DNA from 2 places in the Pseudoduganella aquatica genome. Region 1 is predicted to be linked to the other one. Evidence: predicted binding sites of a transcription regulator. Region 1 holds the regulator's gene; the other holds the start of a gene.

What was found. The regulator HrcA, encoded in region 1, represses chaperone genes, less so after heat shock. The targets are predictions, from matches to a motif close to TTAGCACTCNNNNNNNNNGAGTGCTAA.
Region 2: a site for HrcA is predicted at 2,082-2,108, ahead of groES (co-chaperone GroES). Genes of this name have one in related genera too.

Annotation. Positions count from the first base shown of each region.
Region 1 is NZ_CP086370.1:6,653,843-6,657,236, reverse strand. Features, by position in the region: gene KT882_RS29720 (metallophosphoesterase family protein) at 1-3, opposite strand, end outside; gene KT882_RS29715 (HAD family hydrolase) at 77-787, shown strand; gene hrcA (heat-inducible transcriptional repressor HrcA) at 825-1,841, shown strand; gene fur (ferric iron uptake transcriptional regulator) at 1,934-2,362, opposite strand; gene KT882_RS29700 (outer membrane protein assembly factor BamE) at 2,484-3,089, shown strand; gene dapB (4-hydroxy-tetrahydrodipicolinate reductase) at 3,111-3,394, shown strand, end outside.
Region 2 is NZ_CP086370.1:5,773,510-5,776,903, reverse strand. Features, by position in the region: gene groL (chaperonin GroEL) at 47-1,693, opposite strand; gene groES (co-chaperone GroES) at 1,712-2,002, opposite strand; gene KT882_RS25815 (hypothetical protein) at 2,400-2,723, shown strand; gene KT882_RS25810 (hypothetical protein) at 2,958-3,194, shown strand; gene KT882_RS25805 (cell division protein ZapA) at 3,191-3,394, shown strand, end outside.

The DNA of each region.
Region 1 (3,394 bases):
CAAGGGGCGCTCCGTGTGGACAATCCATTAATTTAACATGCTCCCCCAGCCGCCGCAGCCGTGCGACAATATCGGCATGACAGCCCGCCCGCCCCTGAAAGCCATTCTGTTCGATCTGGACGATACCTTGTGGCCGATCGCGCCCGTGATCGCCCAGGCCGAAGTGACGCTGCACGCCTGGCTGGCCGAGCACGCTCCGCGCGTGGCGCAGCAATTCTCCATCGAGGAGCTGCGCGCGCGCCGCATGGCGCTGCTGGCCTCCCGCCCCGAGCTGCACGTGGACCTGGCCAGCCTGCGCCGCGCCGGCCTGCAGGCCGCGTTTGCCGAGCTGGGCGAGGACGAGCGCCACCTGGACGGCGCCATGCGCCACTTCTCGGCCGCGCGCAACGCCGTCAAGCTGTACGACGACGTGCTGCCCGGCCTGCTCAAGCTGAAGCAGCGCCTGGTGCTGGGCACCATCACCAACGGCAACGCGGACCTTGAAGTGGTCGGCATGGCACACCATTTCAAGGTGTCGCTGGCGGCCGCGCATTTCGGCCGCGCCAAGCCGGCCCCGGACATTTTCCTGGCCGCCTGCGCGGCGCTGAATGTGGCCCCGGCCGAGGCGGTTTACGTGGGCGACGATTTGAAACTGGACGTGGAAGGGGCGCAGCGCGCCGGCCTGCGCGCGGTGTGGATGAACCGCAGCGGCAGCGACGCCCACCTGGCCGCCGGCATCGCGCCGGACGCCATCTGCGCCACATTTGACGAACTTCTGGACTGGCTGGAAAACCAGCTGGCATATTGATGCCCTGCCTGCGCGCGTCTGCGTGCATAATAAGACCATGCAACTCGATATCCGTGCCCAAACCCTGCTCAAAGCGCTCGTGGAGCGTTACATCGCCGACGGCCAGCCGGTAGGCTCGCGCGCGCTGTCGAAAATTTCAGGGCTGGACCTGTCGCCGGCCACCATCCGCAACATCATGGCGGACCTGGAGGAGCTGGGCTATGTGTCCAGTCCGCATACCTCGGCCGGGCGCATCCCCACGCCGCGCGGCTACCGCATCTTCGTCGACACGCTGCTGACCGTGCAGCATATCGACGAAAGCTCGGTGGAGGCGCGCATGCGCCTGCCCAGCCAGCAGCCGCAAAAACTGATCGCCAACGCGGCGCAGATGCTGTCATCGCTGTCCCAGTTTGCCGGGGTGGTGATGGCGCCGCGCCACGAGTCGGTGTTCCAGCAGATTGAATTCCTGCGCCTGTCGGAAAAGCGCATCCTGCTGGTCATCGTCAGCCCGGCGGGCGACGTGCAGAACCGCATGCTGCTCACCGACGTGGACTACACGCCGGCCCAGCTGGTGCAGTCGGCCAACTACATCAACCAGCACTACAGCGGCCTGGCGCTGGAGGACGTGCGCGGCCGCATGCAGGGCGAGCTGCGCCAGCTGCAGACCGATATGGGGCGCCTGATGCAGGCGGCGGTGGAGGCCGGCAGCGAGGCCATGGCCGGCAGCACCGACGACATGGTCATTTCCGGCGAGCGCAACCTGCTGTCGGTGAGCGACCTGTCCTCGAACATGAGTTCGCTGCGCCAGATGTTCGACATGTTCGAGCAGAAAACCGGGCTGATGCAGCTGCTGGACGTGTCCAGCAAGGCTTCCGGCGTGCAGATTTACATCGGCGGCGAGTCCAACCTGGTGCCGATGGATGAGATGAGCGTGGTGACTGCGCCTTACGAGGCCAACGGCAAGATCGTCGGCACCCTGGGCGTGATCGGGCCGACGCGCATGGCGTATGAACGCGTGATACCGATCGTGGATATTACCGCCAAATTGCTCTCGAATGCGCTGAGCAACCATTGATTGGCGGGTTACGCGCTGCGCGCTAACCCGCCCTACGGGCAGCTTGGGATTGCGTAGGGCGGGTTAGGCGGCACGCCGTAACCCGCCAAATTTTATTGCTTGTGCGGGCACTCGGTCTTGACGCAGTTGCCGTAGATGGCCAGCGCGTGTTCGGCGATCTTGAAGCCGCGCGCTTCGGCGATGCTTTGCTGGCGGTGCTCGATTTCCTCGTCGAAAAATTCTTCCACGCGGCCGCAGTCCAGGCACACCAGGTGGTCGTGGTGCGAGCCGGCGTTCAGTTCGAAGATGGCCTTGCCGGTCTCGAAATGGTTGCGGTTCAGCAGGCCGGCCTGCTCGAATTGGGTCAGCACACGGTAAACCGTTGCCAGGCCAACATCCATATTATCGGCCAGCAGGATCTTGTAAACATCCTCCGCGGTCAGGTGGCGCACCGGGCTATTCTGGAAAATGTCGAGGATCTTCAGGCGCGGTAAAGTCGCTTTCAGGCCGCTTGCCTTCAGGTCGGTTGGGTTGTTGCTCATGTTTCTTACTCGTGTGTGGGACAATGTGCTTTATCATATAGTGTTTTGGCACTTCCGCTCAATCGATTTGAGGTCATTTATGCGCATCACCCAGGCTATACCGCAGTCCCTGTTGCACAGTATGAAACGCCGCACGCCCCTCGTGGCGGGTGCGATTTGCCTCGCGCTGTCCGTTTCCGGTTGCGCCTCGCTCAGCACGCTGGGCGAGAAGAAGGCCGACCTCAAAGTCGAAGATAACGCGGTCGTGGCCGGCAAAGGCGCCCAGGTCCGCAGCATTTCGCAACTGCAGAAGTTCATGTGGTTCTTCTCGCCTTACCGTCCGGACATTCAGCAGGGCAACTTCATTTCCCAGGAAATGCTGCAGCAGCTCAAGCCGGGCCAGACCCGCGACCAGGTGCGCTTCATCCTCGGCACGCCGCTGCTGCAGGACATCTTCCACGCGGACCGCTGGGACTACCCCTTCCGCCTGGCGCGCGGCAATGGCGAGACCATAGACAGCACCGTGGTGGTGTATTTCAAGGACGGCAAGGTCGACCGCTTCGAAGGCGGCAACCTGCCCACCGAACAGGAATACATCGCGCTGATCGCCGGCCCTGCCAAGAACGCCAAGCAGGCGTTGAAGGACCAGAACAAGGGCGTGTCGCCAAGCTCGGCGCCGCTGCCGGCCGGCACCGACTCCGGCGCCGGCGCACCCGTGCCGGTAACGCCGAAAATCGAATCGAAATAAGGACAGAAGTTAGGGCTATTGATGACTGAACTGAACATTGCAATCGTGGGCGCGAGCGGCCGCATGGGCCGCATGCTGATCGAAGCCGTGCAGGGCACGCCGGAAGTGCGCCTGTCCGGCGCGCTGGACCGGGCGGACTCGCCCAGCCTGGGCCAGGACGCCGCCGCCTTCTCCGGCAAGCCGGCCGGCGTGGCCATCGTATCCGACCTGGCCAAGGGCCTGGCCGGCGCGGACGTGCTGATTGACTTCACCCGTCCCGAAGGCACGCTGGAGCACCTGGCCTACTGCGCCGAGCACGGCATCAA
Region 2 (3,394 bases), 880 kb from region 1:
GCTTTTTTTTAGCGATGAACCGGTGCGGTTCGGCGCGGAACGGCTATTACATCATGCCGTCCATGCCGCCCATGCCACCCATACCGCCCATGCCACCCATACCGCCGGCTGGCTTGTCTTCGGTGATTTCAGCCACCATGCAGTCGGTGGTCAGCATCAGGCCAGCGATCGACGCTGCGTTTTGCAGTGCCGAACGGGTCACTTTGGCTGGGTCCAGAACGCCCATTTCAACCATGTCGCCGTAGGTGCCGTTGGCGGCGTTGTAGCCGTGGTTGCCCGAACCGGCCAACACTGCTGCAACGACGACCGATGCTTCCTCGCCGGCGTTCTGCACGATCATGCGCAGCGGCTCTTCCATCGCGCGCAGAACGATCTTGATGCCAGCTTCCTGGTCAGGATTGTCGCCTTTGACGGTCAGTTGCGAGCGGGCGCGCAGCAGGGCTACGCCGCCGCCTGGCACGATGCCTTCTTCAACCGCAGCGCGGGTGGCGTGCAGTGCATCTTCCACGCGGGCTTTTTTCTCTTTCATTTCAACTTCGGTGGCTGCACCGACTTTGATCACGGCAACGCCGCCAGCCAGCTTGGCTACGCGCTCTTGCAGTTTTTCACGGTCGTAGTCCGAGGTCGCTTCTTCGATCTGCACGCGGATCTGCTTGACGCGCGCTTCGATGTTGGAACCGTCGCCGGCGCCATCGATCACGATGGTGTTTTCCTTGCCCACTTCGATACGCTTGGCCTGGCCCAGTTCCGCCAGGGTGATTTTTTCCAGGGTCAGGCCGATTTCTTCAGCAACCACCTGGCCGCCGGTCAGGACAGCGATGTCTTCCAGCATGGCTTTGCGGCGGTCGCCGAAGCCTGGGGCTTTCACTGCGCAGGTTTTCAGGATGCCGCGGATGTTGTTCACAACCAGGGTGGCCAGCGCTTCGCCTTCGATGTCTTCTGCGATGATCAGCAGCGGACGGCCAGCTTTGGCAACTTGTTCCAGTACCGGCAGCAGGTCACGGATGTTGGAGATTTTCTTGTCGCACAGCAGGACGAATGGATTGTCCAGGATGGCAACTTGCTTCTCTTGGTTGTTGATGAAGTATGGCGACAGGTAGCCGCGGTCGAACTGCATACCTTCCACGATGTCCAGCTCGTCGTTCAGCGACTTGCCGTCTTCCACGGTGATCACGCCTTCTTTGCCCACTTTTTCCATCGCTTCAGCGATGCGCTCGCCGATCGAGTAGTCGGAGTTGGCCGAGATCGCGCCAACCTGGGCGATTTCCTTGGTGGTGGTGCATGGACGGGCCAGGATGGCGATCTGCTCGACGGTGGCAGCCACTGCCTTGTCGATGCCGCGCTTCAGGTCCATCGGGTTCATGCCGGCGGCTACGAACTTCATGCCTTCGCGCACGATGGCCTGGGCCAGCACGGTCGCGGTGGTGGTGCCGTCGCCGGCGTTGTCGCTGGTCTTGGAAGCAACTTCCTTGACCATTTGCGCGCCCATGTTCTGCAGCTTGTCTTTCAGTTCGATTTCTTTGGCGACCGATACGCCGTCCTTGGTAACGGTAGGGGCGCCGAAGGAGCGCTCCAGCACCACGTTACGGCCCTTAGGACCCAGGGTTACTTTGACTGCGTTGGCGAGGATGTTCACGCCTTCAACCATCTTGGCGCGCGCTGCGTCGCCGAATACTACGTCTTTAGCTGCCATGTTCGAATTCTCCTGTGATTACTTGTTAACAACGGCCATGATGTCTTCTTCGCGCATCACCAGCAGCTCGTCGCCGTCGACTTTGACAGCTTGGCCGGAGTATTTGCCGAACAGAACGCGGTCGCCCACTTTCACTTCCAGCGGACGCACTTTGCCGTCGTCCAGCACTTTGCCATTGCCCACAGCCAGGACTTCGCCCTGGTCTGGTTTTTCGGCGGCTGCGTCAGGAATGATCAGGCCGGATGCGGTTTTGGTTTCCTGGTCGAGACGTTTGACGATGACGCGATCGTGCAAAGGGCGAAGGTTCATACAAAACTCCTTTATCAATGGTTGTCGTGCTGAGAGGCTGCGGCCAGAACATTTCTGCAGCGCAACCTCGGTATCCTTGTTAGCACTCTCGGCTAACGAGTGCCAATTATAGGGACGCTTATGCCCTATTTCAAGGCGGGCATGAACTTATTTGATTAATCGCCGGCCACAGCGCCACTGTTTGCGCCAGATCAAGGTCGATCAGATGGTGCAAAAGGCAAGCTTTCAAATAAATCAATGCGGCTTATACTAAGGACGGTGACTCAACCATTCGACGCGACCGTCGACGCTTGAGGCCTATCTGACCGGAACGCTGCGGCGCCGCGAGCGCTTGGTTTGCCAGTGGTAAGGCGCGGAGCTTTGCGGCGGGATGGCTCGTCTTCATAAGGAGAAAAAGATGAAAGCGGTGATCTGCTTGGCGGTGCTGATGGTCTTCCTGGCTGGATGTGGCGTGAAGGGCGGCGGTGAGTATGTCGGTAGGTGGGTGAACGTGCAGTACGACGATTATCGCCTCAACATCGAGCGCAACGGCGAAGGATTTATGGTGCGCGACTCTCACCCAAGTCCTGCCACTGGCAAGCCGGAAACGAAGTACATTCCCGCGACTTACAAAGAGGGGCAGCTTTTAATCGCGACCGATTTCGGCAACGTGGCGCTGGCCATTGATAAGGCATCCGGCCATCTCACGAACGGCAAGACGGAATACAGGAAAGTGCCGTGACCAAGCCGATCATCTGGCACGGTGCCCTGCGGTAGCGCATAGCCTTCCCGCTGCAGGCGCAGTTCGTCCTGGACGGCGGCGCGCGGTTCGGCCGCCGTCCATGCCGCCAGGCACATCAATATGCGGCGCGCCACGCCTGGCATCTTTCCCATCGCCCGAGGACTCCTCCTAAATATGTGCATCATGCGCGTGTAGCTGTTGACGCGCCTTCCTTTGCCATCCTATAGTTGCGGGATGATTTCAGAATTCCAAGAACTTTCCGACAAAATCGACCAGCTCGCCGAGATGAGCCTGGCCCTGCGGCGTGAAAACGCACAGCTGCGCCAGGCCAATGCGGCCCTGGTGGCCGACAATATGGCCTGCCAGCGGCGCCTGGCCGAGGCGCACGCGCGCGTGTCGGCGCTGCTGGGAAAGATACCCGCCATTGAAGGCGCAGCGGCCGCCGCGCCGGCGCAAGAGGACGTGCAATGATACATCTGGACGTGAGCATCATGGGCCAGCCCTATCGCCTGGCGTGCAAGGAAGACGAAGAGCGCGCGCTGCGCGAAGCGGCCAGCTTCCTCGACAAGAAGATGACGGCCATCCGCGATGCCAACCGCGTCAAGGGCAACGACCGCATCGCCGTGATGGCGGCGCTGGGCATGGCGGCCGAATTCCTGTCGGCGCGTTCG